Regions from separate parts of the Pseudomonas asiatica genome, predicted to be linked through region 1. Evidence: predicted binding sites of a transcription regulator. Region 1 holds the regulator's gene; each other region holds the start of a gene.
What was found. The regulator sigma-54, encoded in region 1, starts transcription at its own class of promoters, with help from an activator protein. The targets are predictions, from matches to a motif close to ANTGGCATNNANNTTGCTNT.

Region 1 (6,538 bases):
CATGATACCGGTGACCTTGCCGCGCGGGATGCGAATGTCGACGTTGCTGAAAATGCTGCGCGAACCGCGTTTGAAGGTAACCCCCTTCAACTCGACCGCGTAGGCGCTATCCACACTCATCTAGACTCCTTGCTAGTGCAGCCTCGTCCTAATGGACGTCGGCCTCCATCTGGAAGGCACAAGCGCCCCTGGCAGGCCGAATAGCGGCGAACTATAGCACCGCTGACAGCGCCGCCCCAAGGTCGGCTAACGAGTCGTTCAGCCCTGCGACAGGCTGGCGAGACATTCACCACGGCAATCGAAAGCGTGAGGGTTTCTTTCATTGCAGCTATAATCGCCGCCTTTTCATCAGGCATTGCTTTTTCGACATGAGCCAATCCAGCGAGCTGATCCAATCCGCCCAACGCACCCTGCGCCTGGAACTCGAGGCCGTAGAGGCCCTGCTGGCGCGCATCGACGACAATTTCGTCAAGGCCTGCGAACTGATCCTGGCCAGCAAGGGCCGGGTCGTCGTGGTCGGCATGGGCAAGTCCGGGCACATCGGCAACAAGATCGCCGCCACCCTGGCCAGCACCGGCACGCCGGCGTTTTTCGTGCACCCGGCCGAAGCCAGCCATGGCGACATGGGCATGATCACCCGCGATGATGTCATCCTTGCCCTGTCGAATTCCGGCAGCACCGCCGAAATCGTCACCCTGCTGCCGCTGATCAAGCGCCTGGGCATCAAGCTGATCAGCCTGACCGGCAACCCGGACTCGCCCCTGGCCCAAGCTGCCGAGGTCAACCTCGACGCCCGCGTCGAGCAAGAGGCCTGCCCGCTGAACCTGGCCCCCACCTCCTCCACCACCGCATCGCTGGTGCTGGGCGACGCGCTGGCCATTGCCCTGCTCGAAGCTCGCGGCTTCACCGCCGAGGACTTTGCCTTCTCGCACCCGGGTGGTGCACTGGGCCGCCGCCTGCTGCTCAAGGTGGAAAACGTGATGCACGCCGGCGACGAACTGCCCCAGGTGCCCCGCGGCACCCTGCTCAAGGACGCACTCCTTGAAATGTCCCGCAAAGGCCTGGGCATGACCGTGATCGTCGAAGCCGATGGCAAGCTGGCAGGGATCTTCACCGACGGCGACCTGCGCCGCAGCCTGGACCGCAACATCGACGTCCACACCACCCTGATCGACCAGGTAATGACCGTGCACGGCAAGACGGCCCGCGCCGAAATGCTTGCGGCCGAGGCCCTGAAGATCATGGAAGACCACAAGATCGGCGCCCTGGTGGTGGTGGACCGCGAGGACCGCCCCACCGGCGCCCTGAACATGCACGACCTGCTGCGCGCCGGCGTGATGTAAAGGAGCGATGGAATGAACCAGGACCTCATGCAACGCGGCAAGAACATCAAGCTGGCAGTGTTCGACGTGGACGGCGTGCTCACCGACGGGCGCCTGTACTTCCTCGAGGACGGCAGCGAGTTCAAGACCTTCAACACCCTCGACGGCCAGGGCATCAAGATGCTCATGGCCTCGGGCGTGACCACCGCGATCATCAGCGGGCGCAAGACCCCGGTGGTCGAGCGCCGGGCGAAGAACCTCGGCATCCCGCACCTGTACCAGGGCCGCGAGGACAAACTGGTGGTGCTGGACGGCCTGCTCGCCGAACTGGGCCTGAGCTATGCTCAAGTGGCCTACCTGGGCGACGACCTGCCCGACCTGCCGGTAATCCGCCGGGTCGCCCTGGGCATGGCAGTGGCCAACGCCGCGCCGTTCGTTCGCCAGCACGCCCATGGCGTGACCCAGGCACGTGGCGGCGAAGGCGCGGCCCGTGAATTCTGCGAACTGATCATGCAGGCCCAGGGCACCCTGGACGCTGCCAACGCCAACTACCTGTAAGGCTGCCCATGCTCAGCAAGAAAGCCCGCAACATTGCGCTGCTCGCAGTGATCGCCGCCCTGCTGGTGGCGATCGGCTACTGGAATGTCAGCCCGGAAAGCTTCCTCGACAAGCCGGTGACCCAGGTCGACGAAAGCGCCATCGACTACTACGCGGTCAACGCCCACAGCGTGCAGTTCCTGCCCGACGGCAAATTGCAGTACGAAATGACCGCCGACAAGGTCGAACACCTCAAGGCCAGCGAAATCACCCTGCTGACCACGCCGGACCTGCACCTGTACCGCGGTACCGAATACCCGTGGCATGTGCAGAGCACCCGCGCCGAAGTCAACCCGGACGGCAGCGAAGTCGAACTGATCGACAACGTACGGGTCGCCCGCACCGACGAAAAGCAGCGCGAAATGATCATTACCAGCTCACGCATGACCGTGTTCCCGCAGAAGCAATATGCGCAGACCGAGCAAGCCGTTAGAATCGACGGCGCCGGTGGCACAACTACGGGCAAAGGAATGAAAGCGTATTTGAAAGAAGGCAAGATGGACTTGCTCTCTAACGTAAGAGGACAGTATGAGGCTCGTTAAAACCCTCCCCCTTTTGCTCAGCCTGAGCGCAGCACTGGGAAGCGCGAGCGCCCTCGCCCTGCCGAACGACCGTGACCAGCCTATCCGCATCCAGGCCGACAACGCCCACCTGGACGACAAGCAGGGCGTGGCCACCTACACCGGCGACGTGATCATCACCCAGGGTTCGATGATGATCAAAGGCAACACCGTGACCATCACCCGCTCCGCCTCCGGCGACATCGACGTGGTGACCTCGGTGGGCAACCTGGCCTACTTCGAGCAGCAGCAGAGCGCAGCCAAGCCAGACAAGATGAAAGGCTGGGCGGTGACCATCCAGTACCAGTCGCAGAAGGACATGGTGATCCTCACCGACCGCGCCAAGGTCGAGAACGAAGGCAACACCACCGAAGGCGAGAAGATCGTCTACAACACCCAGACCCAGGTGGCAACCGCCGGTCGCGGTGGCAACGTGACCTCGCCGCGTCAGCGTATCGACATGGTGATCCAGCCCAAGAAGAAGGCCGAGTAAATGGCAACCCTCAAAGCCCAGCACCTGGCCAAGAGCTACAAGGGGCGGCAAGTCGTACGTGACGTCAGCCTGTCGATCGACAGCGGCCAGATCGTCGGCCTGCTCGGCCCCAACGGCGCCGGCAAGACCACCTGCTTCTACATGATCGTCGGCCTGGTCCAGGCCGATCAGGGGCGCGTGCTGATCGACAACCTCGATGTCAGCCACCAGCCCATGCACGGTCGCGCCCGCGCCGGCATCGGCTACCTGCCGCAGGAAGCCTCGATCTTCCGCAAGCTGTCGGTGGCCGACAACATCATGGCCATCCTCGAGACCCGCAAGGAACTCGATCGCGACGGCCGGCGCAAAGAGCTGGAAAGCCTGCTGCAGGAGTTCCACATCAGCCACATTCGCGACAACCTCGGCATGAGCCTGTCCGGTGGTGAGCGCCGCCGCGTGGAAATTGCCCGCGCGCTGGCGACCGCACCCAAGTTCATCCTGCTGGACGAACCGTTTGCCGGTGTCGACCCGATTTCGGTCGGCGACATCAAGCAGATCATCCATCACCTCAAGGCCAAGGGTATCGGTGTACTGATCACCGACCACAACGTGCGTGAGACCCTGGATATCTGCGAAACCGCCTATATCGTCAACGATGGCCGGCTGATCGCCGAAGGCGACGCCGAAACCATCCTGGCCAACGACCTGGTCAAAGAGGTTTATCTGGGCCACGAGTTCCGGCTCTGAGCCCGGCACGCGCCTGGAGTACTGGCAAATCGCCCTGAAACCCGGGGTAAAGTGTTACGGTGCTCTAGGCAAACGCTACAATTTAAGGCATAAAACTTGCTTGATCTGGCGCCCCGGCGCCCTCGTGTAGTGGATGGCGCATGCGCGCCGGCGAACAAGGTATTAAGCCCCAGCCATGAAACCATCGCTCGTCCTAAAAATGGGCCAGCAACTGACGATGACACCGCAGTTGCAACAGGCCATCCGCCTGCTCCAGCTCTCCACCCTGGACCTCCAACAGGAAATCCAGGAAGCGCTGGAGTCGAACCCGATGCTCGAACGTCAGGAAGACGGCGACGACTTCGACAACAGCGACCCGATGGCGGACAACGCCGAGAACAAGCCGGCCGCCGAAGTCCAGGACAACAGCTTCCAGGAAAGCACTACCAGTGCCGACACCCTGGAAGACGGTGAGTGGAGCGAGCGCATCCCCAACGAACTGCCGGTCGACACCGCCTGGGAAGACATCTACCAGACCAGTGCCAGCAGCCTGCCGAGCAACGACGACGACGAGTGGGACTTCACCACCCGCACATCGGCCGGCGAAAGCCTGCAAAGCCACCTGTTGTGGCAACTGAACCTGGCTCCGATGTCCGACACCGACCGCCTGATCGCCGTCACCCTGATCGACAGCATCAACGGCCAGGGCTACCTGGAAGACACCCTCGAGGAGATCTGCGCCGGTTTCGACCCGGAGCTGGATATCGAGCTGGACGAGGTCGAAGCGGTGCTGCACCGCATCCAGCAGTTCGAGCCAGCCGGCGTTGCCGCCCGTACCCTGGGCGAATGCCTGTTGCTGCAACTACGCCAACTGCCCGCCAGCACCCCGTGGATGGCCGAAGCCAAGCGCCTGGTCACCGACTTCATCGACCTGCTCGGCAGCCGTGACTACAGCCAGCTGATGCGTCGCATGAAAATCAAGGAAGACGAGCTGCGCCAGGTCATCGAGCTGGTACAAAGCCTCAACCCGCGCCCCGGCTCGCAGATCGAGTCCAGCGAGCCCGAGTACGTGGTGCCCGACGTCATCGTGCGCAAGGACAGCGACCGCTGGCTGGTGGAGCTGAACCAGGAGGCCATTCCGCGCCTGCGCGTCAACCCGCAGTACGCCGGGTTTGTGCGCCGGGCCGACACCAGCGCCGACAACACCTTCATGCGCAACCAGCTGCAGGAAGCGCGCTGGTTCATCAAGAGCCTGCAAAGCCGCAACGAAACCCTGATGAAGGTGGCCACGCAGATCGTCGAGCACCAGCGCGGCTTCCTCGACCACGGCGACGAAGCGATGAAGCCGCTGGTACTGCATGACATCGCCGAAGCGGTGGGCATGCACGAGTCGACCATTTCGCGGGTAACCACGCAGAAATACATGCACACCCCGCGTGGCATCTACGAACTGAAATACTTTTTCTCAAGCCACGTCAGCACCTCCGAAGGCGGAGAATGCTCGTCTACGGCGATCCGCGCGATCATCAAGAAACTGGTTGCGGCGGAAAATCAGAAAAAGCCATTGAGTGACAGCAAGATCGCTGGTTTACTGGAGGCACAAGGCATCCAGGTAGCCCGTCGCACCGTCGCCAAGTACCGCGAGTCCCTCGGCATCGCACCGTCGAGCGAGCGCAAGCGACTGATGTAGCCCCTGAGATGTGCCACAGCGTTTGTGGGGCAGGTGCAAGACCTGCCTCTTTATGCACGGGCAACAAAGGAGAAGCTGTATGCAAGTCAATATCAGTGGACAGCATGTAGAAGTCACCCAGCCACTGCGCGATTATGTGCTTGAAAAGCTCGCTCGCGTGGAAAGTCACTTCGACAAGATCACCAACGTGCAGGTCATCATGAAAGTCGAGAAGCTGCAGCAGAAGGTCGAGGCGACCTTGCAGATTCCCGGCGGCGAAGTGGTTGCCAACGCCGAACACGAAGACATGTATGCAGCGATCGACGCCTTGGCCGACAAGCTCGACCGCCAACTGAAAAAACACAAGGAAAAACAGCAAAGCCTGCTGCAAGGTGCAGCTGCCCGCTGATCCCCCTCATCCATGATCCGACTTGAAACCATCCTGACCCCCGGCCGTTCCCTCGTGAACGTGCCGGGCGGCAGCAAGAAGCGCGCCCTGGAAAAGGTCGCCACCGTCATCGCCGAACAAGTGCCCGAACTGGAGATGCAAGACGTCTTCGAAAAACTGGTCGCCCGGGAAAAACTCGGTTCGACCGGTTTCGGCAACGGCATCGCCATCCCGCACTGCCGGCTTGAAGGATGTTCCGCTCCGGTCAGCGCCCTGCTGCACCTGGAAGCCCCTATCGACTACGACGCCATCGATGGCGCGCCGGTGGACCTGCTGTTCGTCCTGCTGGTGCCTGAAGCCGCCACCGATGCCCATCTGGAACTGCTGCGCCAGATTGCCAGCATGCTCGATCGCAAGGAGGTCCGTGATCGCCTGCGTGCGGCCACCAGCAGCGAGGCCCTGTTCCAGGTTGTCCTGGACGTACAGAACGAGCACTGAACATGCGCCTGATCATCGTCAGCGGCCGGTCCGGCTCCGGCAAGAGCACCGCCCTCGATGTCCTGGAAGACAACGGTTTCTACTGCATTGACAACCTGCCCGCCGGGCTGCTGCCACAGCTGGCGGAAAATGCACTGATCAATACCGAGTTGCTGCAACCCAAGGTCGCCGTGTCGATCGACGCGCGCAACCTGCCCAGCCACCTGACGCGCTTCCCCGAGTTGCTCGAAGAAGCCCGCGCCCGGCATATCCAGTGCGACGTGCTGTACCTGGATGCCGACGAAGACATGCTGCTCAAGCGCTTTT
Region 2 (6,538 bases), 330 kb from region 1:
GGAGATCCGCCGCTTTCACAACCCAACCACCGGCTACGACCTGCGGGGCATCGGCTATGCCGAACTACGCGAACAGCCGCACCAGTGGCCCTGCGCCCCAGGCCGCGACAACCCGCGCAGCCCGCTGCGCTACCACAACGACGGCAGCAGCCAGACGCTGTTGCACGATGCCCAAGGCGAGTGCCCGGTGCTGGCCTTCCCGACCGCCAGCGGCAAGGCCCGCTTCTTCGCCCGGCCCTGGTTGCCGGCGGCGGAGCTGCCGGATGCCGATTACCCCATGGTGCTGAATACCGGCCGCGTGCAGCACCAGTGGCACACCCTGACGAAGACCGGCAAGGTACCGGCGCTGAACAAGCTGGAGCCCGGCCCCTTCGTGGAAATCCACCGCGACGATGCTGCCCGGCTGGGCATCGCCGAAAAGGACCAGGTGGCCATTCGCTCGCGCCGCGGGCAGGCCGTGCTACCCGCGCGAATCAGCGACCGGGTCATGCCTGGCAACTGCTTTGCCCCGTTCCACTGGAATGACCTGATCGGCGAGCAACTGGCGATCAACGCCGTGACCTGCGATGCGGTCGACCCGCTGTCGCTGCAGCCGGCGTTCAAGCATTGTGCCGTGACCCTGGAGCGGGTTGCCGGTGAGCGCATCGAAGCCCTTGATCTGAACACTGCCAATCCGGAGCCTGCCCGCATGCCGACCGCCACCCTGTCCCGTCTGCTTGGCCTGGACACCCTGCCAGCCCCGGTGCTGGCCGAGGAAGAGCGCCATTACCTGCAAGGCTTCCTGCTGGGCCTGGACCAGGCCCGCGCCGAGGGCGTGCCCTGCCTGCCGGCCAGTGCGCCGCTGGCCGCCAACCGCCGGTTGTTCGTCGATGGCCTGCTGGCCGGGCTGTTCGCCCAGCCGGCGGTGCTGCCCGATGCGGCGTTGATAGCACCACGGCACCAGGTGCTGTGGGCTTCGCAAACCGGCAACGGCGAGCTGTTGGCCGAACGCTGTGCCGAGCGCCTGCGCGGTGCCGGCCTCGACGTGCAGCTCAGTTGCATGGAAGCGGTCAGCCCGCGCCAGCTGCAGGGCGCCGCCAGCGTGGTGCTGATCGCCAGCACCTTTGGGGATGGCGACGCGCCCGACAGCGCAGCGGCATTCTGGCAAGCCTTGCAAGGCGAGGAGGGCGCCCACTGCGCCGAACTGCCTTTTGCCGTGCTGGCCCTGGGCGACTCCAGTTACGACCAGTTCTGTGGCTTTGGCCGCAAGCTCGACCAACGCCTGGCCGAGCTGGGTGGGCGGCGCCTGCTGCAGCGGGTGGACTGCGAGCCGGACTTCGACGACGCCTTCGCCGCCTGGCTGGATGCGCTGCTGCCCACGTTAGGCAACGCCGCTGCACCGCAACCGGTCACCGAGCCTGCGCCCGTGGCGGCCTATGGCAAGCAGCAACCCTGGGCTGCCACCTTGCTGGAAAACCGCCTGCTCAACGGCCCGGGTGCCAGCAAGGAAACCCGTCAACTGGTGTTCGACCTGAGCGGCAGCGGTTTCACCTATGCCGCCGGTGATGCCTTGGGCGTGTGGCCGCTCAACTGTCCGGCCCTGGTCGACGAGCTGCTGGTGCTGATGCGGCTCGATGGCCAGACCATGGTTCAGCTGAAAGGCCAGCCCGCCATGCCGCTGGCCGAAGCCTTGCAAGCGCACCTGGAGATCGCCAAGGTCACCACGCAGCAGCTGCAGGCCTTCGCCGGCAATGCCCCGGACCTGCAGCGCCTGCTGCAGCCCGAGTGCAAGGCCGAGCTGCAGGACTGGTTGTGGGGGCGGCAACTGGTCGATGTGCTGCGCGCCTTCCCCCAGCAGCTGCCGCTGGCCAGCTGGCTGGAGCTGCTCAAGCCGTTGCAGCCGCGCCTGTATTCGATCAGCTCCAGCCCGCTGGCGCACCCGCAGCAGGTGCACCTGACCGTTTCCACGGTGCGCTATGGCACGCGCAAAGGGGTGTGTTCAAGCTTCCTTGCCGACCGTGCGCAGGCGCTGAAGGTGGCCATCTTCCCGCAAGTGTCGAAGCACTTTCGCCTGCCCGAGGACGACAGCGTGCCGGTGATCATGGTCGGCCCCGGCACCGGCATTGCGCCGTTCAGGGCCTTCCTCGAAGAGCGAGAGGCACGTGGGGCGGAAGGGGCCAACTGGCTGTTCTTCGGCGAGCAGTACGCGGCCACCGATTTCTATTACCAAGAGCAGCTGCAGGCCTGGCAGGATGCAGGGCACTTGCGCCTGGACACAGCGTTCTCGCGCGACCAGGCCGAGAAGGTCTACGTGCAGCAGCGCATGCTCGAACAGGGCGCGCAGTTGTGGCAGTGGCTGGAGGCGGGGGCGTACTTCTATGTGTGTGGCGATGCACAGCGCATGGCCAAGGATGTGGATGCGGCGTTGCGGGCGATCGTCGCCGAGCATGGCGGCATGGATGCAGCGGCGGCTGCGGCTTATGTCGAAGCGCTGGGCAGGGCCAAGCGGTATCGGCGGGATGTGTATTGATGTGCACCGGGATGGGGTGTTGTGCACTGTGAATGTGCATGACCTGTACCGGCCTCTTCGCGGGTAAACCCGCTCCCACAGGTACAGCACAGGTCTGAAAATTGTGGAGATCCCTGTGGGAGCGGGTTCACCCGCGAAGAGGCCGACACAGGCAACCCAGTTGGCACACTCCCTGCTTTACCCTGGTTACAACAAAGCCCAATGATCAACGGCGATCAACCCGGGCCCCCTACCGTGATGAATACAGGCAAAGGCGCCTGGAGCTTCGGCTCCAGGCGCTTTTTTTTTTGATCGAGGATCGGCTTATGAAGGCAACAGCGAGCAGCGGGCAACGAGAGCGACTGGTCATCGTCGGCAACGGCATGGTCGGCCACCATTGCGTCGAACAACTGGTCAGCCGCGGCGCCCTGCAGCGCTTCGAAGTGCATGTGTTCGGCGAAGAGCGCCAACGCGCCTACGACCGCGTGCACCTGTCCGAGTACTTCGGCGGCAGCTGTGCCGAAACCCTGGCCCTGTGCGAGCAGGACTTCTACGGTACCAACGGTGTGCACCTGCACCTCGGCGAAGCGGTGCTGGAAATCGACCGTGAGCGCGGCGAAGTGGTCACCGCCGAGGGCCGCTACGGCTACGATCACTTGGTGCTGGCCACAGGTTCCTACCCGTTCGTGCCGCCGATCGAAGGTTCCAGCGGCAATGCCCGCCTGGTCTACCGCACCCTCGACGACCTCGACGGCATCCGCGCTGCCGCAGCCAGTGCCCGCCGTGGCGTGGTAGTGGGTGGTGGCCTGCTTGGCCTGGAAGCAGCCAACGCCCTCAAGTCGCTGGGCCTGGAAGCCCACGTGGTGGAATTCGCCCCACGGCTGATGCCGGTGCAGCTGGACGGCGAGGGCGGTGCCGCGCTCAAGGCACAGATCGAAGCGCTGGGCGTTGGCGTGCATCTGTCGCGCGCCACCCAGTCGATCAGTGCGGGTGAAGACTACCGCTACCGCATGAACTTCGATGGCGGCGAGCACCTGGAAACCGACCTGATCGTGTTCTCCGCGGGTATCCGCCCGCAGGATGCCCTGGGCCGTGCCTGTGGCCTGGACATCGCCGCGCGTGGCGGCGTGGTCATCGACAACCACTGCCGCAGCAGCGACCCACGCATCTTTGCCATCGGCGAGTGCGCCTCGTGGAACGGCAGCGTGTTCGGCCTGGTCGCCCCGGGCTACAGCATGGCGCGCAACCTGGCGGCATTGCTGATGGGTGAAGCCGCTGGCGAATTCACCGGTGCCGACATGTCGACCAAGCTCAAGTTGCTGGGCGTGGATGTCGGCTCCATCGGCGATGCCCATGGCGCCACCCCGGGCGCACGCAGCTACCGCTTCATCGACGAAGCCAACAGCGCCTACCGCCGGCTGGTGGTGGATGCCAGCGGCAAGCATGTGCTCGGTGCGGTGCTGGTGGGCGACAACAGCTACTACGACACCCTGCTGCAGTACGCCCAGAACGGCATCGCCCTGCCAGCCGACCCCGCGGCACTGATCCTGCCGCAAGGCGGCGCACCGGCCCTGGGTGCTGATGCGCTGCCCGACAGCGCGACCATCTGCTCGTGCCACAACGTCAGCAAGGGCGCGGTCTGCGCCGCCATCGACAGTGGCTGCGGCGACCTTGCCGCAGTCAAGGGCTGCACCAAGGCCGCCACCGGTTGTGGTGGTTGCGCGGCACTGCTCAAGCAGGTGTTCGAGCACGAGCTGACCGCCCGTGGCGTGGCGGTGGACAAGAGCCTGTGCGAGCACTTCGCCTACACCCGTCAGGAGCTGTACGGGCTGGTGCGGGTAGAGGGTATCCGCACCTTCAACGAACTGCTCGAACGCCACGGCAAGGGCCACGTTGGCTGCGACATCTGCAAGCCGGCGGTGGGCAGTATCCTCGCCTCGTGCTGGAACCAGCCGATCATGGACCCGGCGCTGGTGCCGCTGCAGGACACCAACGACACCTTCATGGCCAACATGCAGAAGAACGGCACGTACTCGGTGGTGCCGCGCATCCCCGGTGGTGAGATCACCCCCGACAAGCTCATCGTGATCGGCCAGGTGGCGAAAAAGTACGACCTGTACACCAAGATCACCGGCGGCCAGCGCATCGACCTGTTCGGCGCCCAGTTGCACGAGCTGCCGCTGATCTGGGGCGAGCTGATCGAGGCCGGCTTCGAAACCGGCCATGCCTACGGCAAGTCGACCCGCACGGTGAAATCGTGCGTCGGCAGCACCTGGTGCCGTTACGGCGTGCAGGACAGCGTCGGCATGGCCCTGCGCCTGGAAGACCGCTACAAAGGCCTGCGCAGCCCGCACAAGCTCAAGTTCGCGGTTTCCGGCTGCACTCGCGAATGCGCCGAGGCACAGAGCAAGGACATCGGCGTGATCGCCACCGACAAGGGCTGGAACCTGTACGTGTGCGGCAATGGCGGCATGCGCCCGCGGCATGCCGAACTGTTTGCCACCGACCTCGACGACGAAACCCTGGTGCGCCTGATCGACCGCGTGCTGATGTTCTACATCCGCACCGCCGACAAACTGCAGCGCACCTCGGTGTGGCGCGAGAACCTGGAAGGTGGGCTGGACTACCTGAAGCAGGTGATCATCGACGACAGCCTGGGCCTGGCCAGCGAGCTGGAGGCGCAGATGCAGCATGTGGTCGACCAGTATGAATGCGAATGGGCCAACGCCCTCAACGACCCCGAGAAGCTCAAGCGCTTCCGTACTTTCGTCAACGACCGCCGCGCCGACCCGGACGTGCACTTCGTGCGCGAACGCGAACAGCGCCGGCCTGCTGCGCCACTGCACCTGATCCCAACCGTCGAGGAGGCTGTCTGATGAACCTGTCCAATGCTGCTGTGAAAACCCACGAGAACTGGCAGGCGGTGTGCCAGGCGGATGACCTGGTGGCCGATTCCGGGGTGGTGGTCTGGCTCGACGGGGCCCAGGTCGCGCTGTTCTACCTGCCGGGGCAGGCGCAGCCGCTGTACGCGGTGGACAACCGCGACCCGCGGTCCGGCGCCAACATCATCGGCCGCGGGCTGGTTGGCAGTGTGCAGGGCGAGCTGGTGGTGGCCGCGCCGTTGTACAAGCAGCACTTCAGCCTGGAGAGCGGAGAGTGCCTGGAAGATGGCGGGCAGCGCCTGCGGGTGTGGCCGGTGCGGTTGAACGGGGAGGCGGTGGAGTTGGCTGTGGCCTGATGCTCATCAGTTGCCTGCACCGGCCCTTTCGCGGGTGAACCCGCTCCCACAGGTACTGCACAGGTCTGGAGAACTGTGGAGATCCCTGTGGGAGCGGGTTCACCCGCGAAAGGGCCGGTACAGGTTATTTGCATGCGGTAAGCTTGAGCCCATGAACCTCGACACCCGCATCAAGTACCGACACCTGCTGTGCTTCCTGGAGATTGCCCGGCAGGGCAGCCTGGCCAGGGCTGCCGACATCCTGGCAATCAGCCAGCCAGCCATCTCCAAGACCCTCAAGGAACTCGAAGACCTGCTGGAAACGCGCCTGTTCGCGCGCAGCCGCCAGGGCGTCGAGCTGACCCCGGCCGGTACGCGTTTCATGCGCTATGCCGGGCCCAGCGTGCAGGCCCTGCGCGATGGCGTCAGCAGCCTGCGTGGCGAAGCGCGGGCGCCGTCGCAAGTGCGCATCGGTGTGTTGTCCACGGTCGAAGGCCTGCTCATGCCCGAAGTGCTGTGCCGCCTGCACCAGCGCCATGAGGCGCTGGTGATCAGTGTGGTCACAGGGGTCAGCGCGCAGCTGCTCGGCCAGTTGCGCCTGGGCGAACTGGAACTGGTGGTCGGGCGCATGACCGACAGCCCGCAGATCCAGGGCTTGTCGTTCGAGCACCTGTACAGCGAGTCGATGAGCCTGGTGGTGCGGCCCGGCCACCCGCTGCTGGCCAGCAAGCCAGTAGAGCGGGGGGAGGTTGGGCATTACCCGCTGGTGCTGCCGCCAGCCGGCACCACCATCCGCCAGCATGCCGATAGCCTGTTCGTGCAATGCGGCATCC
Region 3 (6,538 bases), 1.4 Mb from region 1:
TTTGCATTTGAGATTCTGGGGCTGCGTTGCAGCCCTTTCGCGACACAAGGCCGCTCCTACAGGAGATCGCGGTCCCTTGTAGGAGCGGCCTTGTGTCGCGATGGGCCGCAAGGCGGCCCCAAAATCTGCAGGCAAACAAAAACGCCCCCGGCCTTTCGACCGGGGGCGTTTTTGTTTCAGCTCAAGCTAGACAATCAAGCCTTGGCTTTCTTGGCAGCGCGGGTACGCTCGCCTTCGTCCAGGATCTTCTTGCGCAGGCGGATCGACTTCGGAGTCACTTCGCACAGCTCGTCGTCCTGGATGAATTCCAGGGCCTGTTCCAGGGTGTGGCGAACCGGCGGTACCAGGGCGATGACTTCGTCTTTGCCCGAAGCACGCATGTTGTCGAGCTTCTTGCCCTTGGTCGGGTTCACGCCCAGGTCGTTGTCACGGCTGTTCAGGCCGATGATCTGACCGTTGTAGATGTCCTGACCGTGCTCGATGAACAGCTTGCCACGAGCCTGCAGGGTTTCCAGCGAGTAGGTCAGCGCCTTGCCGGTCTCGATCGAAACCAGTACACCGTTCAGGCGGCCGGACATCTGGCCGGCTTTCATGGTGTCGTAGCGATCGAAGATCGAGGTCAGGATGCCAGCACCGTTGGTCAGGGTCAGGAACTGGTTACGGAAACCGATCAGACCACGAGCAGGTACGTTGTACTCCAGACGTACACGGCCCTTGCCATCCGGCGCCATGTTGGTCAGGTCGCCTTTACGCAGGCCCATTTCTTCCATGACCTTGCCCTGGGATTCTTCAGGGATGTCGATGGTGACGTTCTCGAACGGCTCCTGCTTCACGCCGTTGACTTCGCGGATGATCACTTCAGGGCGGCCTACAGCCATCTCGAAGCCTTCACGACGCATGGTTTCGATCAGAACCGACAGGTGCAGCTCACCACGGCCGGAAACCTTGAACTTGTCAGCCGAGTCGCCCTCTTCAACGCGCAGTGCAACGTTGTACAGCAGCTCTTTGTCCAGACGTTCCTTGATGTTACGGCTGGTGACGAACTTGCCTTCCTTGCCGCAGAACGGCGAGTCGTTGACCTGGAAGGTCATCGAAACGGTCGGCTCGTCAACGGTCAGTGGCTTCATCGCCTCGACGTTGTTCATGTCGCACAGAGTGTCGGAGATGAACAGCTCGTCGAAACCGCTGATGCAGACGATGTCGCCAGCCTGGGCTTCTTCAACGTCGACGCGGTGCAGGCCGTGGTGGCCCATCAGCTTGAGGATACGGCCGTTACGCTTCTTGCCTTCGGTGTCGATGGCAACAACCGGGGTGTTCGGCTTGATACGACCACGGGCGATACGGCCAACGCCGATAACACCGAGGAAGCTGTTGTAGTCCAGAGCGGAGATCTGCATCTGGAACGGGCCATCGACGTCAACGTTCGGCGCCGGTACGTTGTCGACGATCGACTGGTACAGCGGGGTCATGTCTTCGGCCATGTCGGTGTGGTCCAGGCCGGCGATGCCGTTCAGGGCCGAGGCGTAGACAACCTGGAAGTCCAGCTGGTCGTCGGTGGCACCGAGGTTGTCGAACAGGTCGAAGATCTGGTCCAGAACCCAGTCAGGACGCGCGCCCGGGCGGTCAACCTTGTTGATCACGACGATCGGCTTCAGGCCAGCTTCGAAAGCCTTCTTGGTCACGAAGCGGGTTTGCGGCATCGGGCCGTCCTGGGCGTCGACCAGCAGCAGCACGGAGTCGACCATCGACATTACACGCTCAACCTCGCCACCGAAGTCGGCGTGGCCGGGGGTGTCGACGATGTTGATGTGGTAGCCGTTCCAGTTGATGGCAGTGTTTTTCGCCAGAATGGTAATGCCGCGCTCTTTTTCCTGGTCGTTGGAGTCCATCACGCGCTCGTCGTTGAGCTCGTTACGCTCCAGGGTGCCGGACTGGCGCAGGAGTTTGTCGACCAGGGTGGTTTTACCATGGTCAACGTGGGCGATGATGGCGATGTTACGCAGATTTTCGATCACAACTGTATCTCGATCAGAGGATTCGGTTGCCGCCAGTGTAGGCGGCGAATATGTACGGTTTGAGGCTCAGCGGGCCCGATGGTCGGGAGGGCGATGGCGGATGCTGCCGCCATACAGCCCTGGCGTCTTATGTCGGACGATAAACACGCACATTGGCATGTCCCTCACTGAGCAGGTGGTGTGCGTGCAGACGGCTCATCACACCTTTGTCGCAATACAGCAAGTACTGGCGGTTGGCATCCAGCTGCTTGAACTTGCTGTTGATGGCATAGAACGGCATGGCCTGGACTTCGATACCGTCGAGCACCAGAGGTTCGTCTTCCTGGGCATCGGGGTGACGAATGTCGATGACGATCTGGCCGGGCAGCGCCTCGGTCACTTCCTCGATTTCGATGTCCTTGCCCAGTTCGTCGATCACATGGTCGATGGAGATCAGCCGGGCGCGTTCCAGAGCGCGCTCCAGCACGGCCATGTCGAACTGCTTCTCTTCATGCTCCATGCGGTGGCGCTTGGCGTGGGTGGTCGGGTTTACCGAGATCACGCCGCAGTATTCTGGCATGTGCTTGGCGAAGTCGGCAGTGCCGATCGCATAGGCCTGGTCGATGATGTCCTGCTTGTGGCTGGCCAGCAGCGGGCGCAGCACCAGCTTGTCGGTGGCCGAGTCGATGATCGACAGGTTCGGCAGGGTCTGGCTGGACACCTGGGAAATCGCCTCGCCGGTGACCAGCGCGTCGATCTCCAGGCGGTCGGCCATGTGCGCGGCACCGCGCAGCATCATGCGCTTCAGGGTCACACCCATGTAGCTGTTGTCGACCTTGTTGAGGATCTCGCCGACCACTTCCTCGAACGGCACGCTGATGAACAGCACGCGCTGGCTGCTGCCGAACTTCTTCCACAGGTAGTGGGCCACTTCCATCACGCCCAACTCGTGGGCACGGCCGCCGAGGTTGAAGAAGCAGAAGTGGGTCATCAGGCCACGGCGCATCATCTGGTAGGCCGCCACGGTGGAGTCGAAGCCGCCGGACATCAGTACCAGGGTCTGCTCCAGGGCGCCCAGCGGGTAGCCGCCGATGCCCTGGTGCTGGTTGTGGATCACGTACAGGCGCTGGTCGCGGATTTCGATGCGCACCAGCACTTCCGGGTTTTTCAGCTCGATGCCGGCTGCGCCGCACTGCTGACGCAACTGGCTGCCGACATAACGGTCGACGTCCATCGAGGTGAAGTCGTGGTGGCCGCCGCGCTTGCAGCGCACGGCGAAGTGCTTGCCGGCCAGCAGATGACCGAAGTGCTGCTTGCACTTGGCGACGATGTCGTCGAAGTCGCCGAGCGGGTATTCCTCTACCTGCAGGAAGTGGGTGATACCCGGGGTGCAGGTGAGGCGCTCGATCATCTCGCGCTGGACTTTTTCGTCTTCGACGCGGGTGACCACTTCGAGATTGTCCCAGACACCATCGACCACGAGCTCAGGGTCAAGGTCCTTGAGCACGTTGCGGATGTTCTTGCCGAGCTGGCGGATGAAGCGCTTGCGCACCGGCCGGCTCTTGATGGTGATTTCTGGGAAGACTTTGACGATAAGTTTCATTGGTTAACAGCGCGCGCAGGGCCTGCCGAAAATGAGGGGCGCGAATTATAGCGGAAATTGCTCAGGATTTGACCAACTTTTGTACAGAAGGTCGGATTTATATTGCCTGCACCGGCCTCATCGCCGGCAAGCCAGCTCCCACAGGCCATCCGCAGCTCTCAAGACTTACGCCCTACCTGTGGGAGCGGGCGAGCCCGCAAAGAGGCCCTCAAAGAAAGCACATAATTCAAGCAATGCACACTATTGGTGCACAACTACCAAAATTCGCATCTTAAGGGTGCATTTTTACCCGCCAACTCTGCGCCCAATGCCCGCAAACGCCCCCTTTTATCCCGCCCTCGCCATTTTCGGGCACTGGCATGCAATTTGCTCCCTTGTGAGGCAGGTAAGCTTGGCCGACTATCCGCGCCCGGCAACACCCTTTTTCCAGGGCAGCGGCCCACCGCGCTCTAGACCATCCGGAGGACAACATGTCGAAGTCGGTTCAACTCATCAAAGATCATGACGTCAAGTGGATTGATCTGCGTTTCACGGACACCAAAGGCATTCAGCACCACGTGACCATGCCGTCGCGTGATGCGCTGGAAGACGACTTCTTCGAAGTCGGCAAGATGTTCGACGGTTCCTCCATCGCTGGCTGGAAAGGCATCGAAGCTTCCGACATGATCCTGATGCCGGTCGACGAAACTGCCGTACTGGACCCGTTCACCGAAGAGCCAACCCTGATCATCACCTGCGACATCGTCGACCCGTCGAGCATGCAGGGCTACGATCGTGACCCTCGCGCCATCGCCAAGCGCGCCGAAGAGTACCTGAAGAGCACCGGCATCGGTGACACCGTATTCGCCGGCCCGGAGCCAGAGTTCTTCATCTTCGACGAAGTTAAGTTCCAGTCGGACATCTCCGGCTCGATGTTCAAGATCTTCTCCGAGCAAGGCTCGTGGATGACCGGCGCTGATGTGGAAGGCGGCAACAAAGGCCACCGTCCAGGCGTGAAAGGCGGCTACTTCCCGGTTCCGCCGTTCGACCACGACCACGAAATCCGTACCGCCATGTGCAACGCACTGGAAGAAATGGGTCAGACCGTCGAAGTTCACCACCACGAAGTGGCGACTGCCGGCCAGAACGAAATCGGCGTCAAGTTCAACACCCTGGTGAAGAAGGCTGACGAAGTACAGGCACTGAAGTACGTCGTGCACAACGTTGCCGACGCCTACGGCCGTACCGCCACTTTCATGCCGAAGCCTCTGTACGGCGACAACGGCTCGGGCATGCACGTGCACATGTCGATCTGGAAAGACGGCAAGAACACCTTCTCGGGTGAAGGCTATGCCGGCCTGTCCGACACCGCCCTGTACTTCATCGGCGGTATCATCAAGCACGGTAAGGCCCTGAACGGCTTCACCAACCCGTCGACCAACTCCTACAAGCGTCTGGTCCCAGGCTTCGAAGCCCCGGTAATGCTGGCCTACTCGGCTCGCAACCGTTCCGCCTCGATCCGTATTCCTTACGTCGGCAGCCCGAAAGCCCGCCGTATCGAAGCTCGCTTCCCGGATCCATCGGCCAACCCATACCTGGCCTTCGCGGCCCTGCTGATGGCCGGCCTGGACGGTATCCAGAACAAGATCCACCCAGGCGATGCTGCCGACAAGAACCTGTACGACCTGCCGCCTGAAGAGGCCAAGGACATCCCGCAGGTTTGCGGCAGCCTGAAGGAAGCTCTGGAAGAGCTGGACAAGGGCCGTGCGTTCCTGACCAAGGGCGGCGTGTTCTCCGACGACTTCATCGATGCCTTCATCGAGCTGAAGAGCGAAGAAGAAATCAAGGTCCGCACCTTCGTTCACCCGCTGGAATACGAGCTGTACTACAGCTGCTGATCTGATCGGCGCCTGGCGCCGATGACATGATCACGAACGGCCTCCTTCGGGAGGCCGTTTTCGTTTCCGTGGCTGCCTCATCGATTTCATACAGAACCAGCAGATGCCGCTGACATTTCGCCGCCCCTTCAGCACGCAGGGTAGGCGTCCCTTCAGTCGACGGACATCACGCCATGCGCAAACTTCTACCTGCAATGATTACCGTATCCGCCCTCCTCGCCGGCTGCGCCAGCAACGGCACCGCGCCAGGCCAGGCAACGTCACAGGTGCTTCACCGCGCCACCGGCAGTTGGGACGGCACCCCCTATCGCGATTACCCCGAAGGACGACCAGTGCTGTCGCTGGTGAAAGTCAGCATCCCCGCCCACACAACCCTCGGCTGGCACTGCCATCAGGCCCTCAATCTGGGCTATCTGGCGGAGGGCAGACTTGAGGTGGAAACCCGCGACGGCAAGCGCACAAGCCTGGTTGCAGGCCAGACGCTGGCAGAACTTCAAGGGGAAGTGCACCGCGGGCACACCACCGCGCAGCCCGCCACTGTCATGGTGTTCCACGCAAGCAATGAAGACCTGGCGTTTTCAACGCCAGAAGCCGAATGCCCGCCAACTGTGCGATAAACCCTGAAACCACCTATGCTCCATATTGGTGCATTCTGAGAGCTAACGCCCCCGAATGCACCCCAAAAGCGATCACATGAACCGTTTAATCAGTTCATTCTGGTGCGGTTTTTCCCGTTTTCAGGGCTTTATCGGCAAATTCCGCTTCTTTTCGGAGCCTTGGTTTGGTTCTTGCATTTTTTGCCCAAAGACTGGAATCAGCGGATCCACCGCGCGCCCGACCATGGCCGCGCCCATGCCCGACACGCGCCAAAAGAGGTCGACGACGCCCTATGACCATCAGCGATGCCCAGCACCGTCTGCTTCTGGACAACCTGACCACCGCCACGCTGCTGCTCAACGCCGAGCTGCGCCTGGAGTACATGAACCCGGCCGCGGAAATGCTCCTGGCGGTCAGTGGCCAGCGCAGCCATGGGCAGTTCATCAGCGAACTGTTCACCGAGTCGA

Region 2: a site for sigma-54 is predicted at 2,669-2,688, ahead of nirB (nitrite reductase large subunit NirB). Genes of this name have one in related genera too.
Region 3: a site for sigma-54 is predicted at 3,951-3,970, ahead of glnA (type I glutamate--ammonia ligase). Genes of this name have one in related genera too.

Annotation. Positions count from the first base shown of each region.
Region 1 covers NZ_CP157874.1:1,044,940-1,051,477, reverse strand. Annotated here, with positions in the region: gene ABNP31_RS04845 (ATP-binding cassette domain-containing protein) at 1-120, opposite strand, end outside; gene ABNP31_RS04840 (KpsF/GutQ family sugar-phosphate isomerase) at 369-1,343, shown strand; gene ABNP31_RS04835 (KdsC family phosphatase) at 1,356-1,880, shown strand; gene lptC (LPS export ABC transporter periplasmic protein LptC) at 1,889-2,461, shown strand; gene lptA (lipopolysaccharide transport periplasmic protein LptA) at 2,448-2,972, shown strand; gene lptB (LPS export ABC transporter ATP-binding protein) at 2,973-3,698, shown strand; gene ABNP31_RS04815 (RNA polymerase factor sigma-54) at 3,874-5,367, shown strand; gene hpf (ribosome hibernation-promoting factor, HPF/YfiA family) at 5,447-5,755, shown strand; gene ptsN (PTS IIA-like nitrogen regulatory protein PtsN) at 5,768-6,232, shown strand; gene rapZ (RNase adapter RapZ) at 6,235-6,538, shown strand, end outside.
Region 2 covers NZ_CP157874.1:1,373,461-1,379,998, forward strand. Annotated here, with positions in the region: gene ABNP31_RS06320 (bifunctional nitrate reductase/sulfite reductase flavoprotein subunit alpha) at 1-2,509, shown strand, start outside; gene nirB (nitrite reductase large subunit NirB) at 2,815-5,364, shown strand; gene nirD (nitrite reductase small subunit NirD) at 5,364-5,726, shown strand; gene pcaQ (pca operon transcription factor PcaQ) at 5,878-6,538, shown strand, end outside.
Region 3 covers NZ_CP157874.1:5,460,349-5,466,886, forward strand. Annotated here, with positions in the region: gene typA (translational GTPase TypA) at 195-2,015, opposite strand; gene thiI (tRNA uracil 4-sulfurtransferase ThiI) at 2,143-3,597, opposite strand; gene glnA (type I glutamate--ammonia ligase) at 4,068-5,474, shown strand; gene ABNP31_RS24370 (cupin domain-containing protein) at 5,648-6,091, shown strand; gene glnL (nitrogen regulation protein NR(II)) at 6,364-6,538, shown strand, end outside.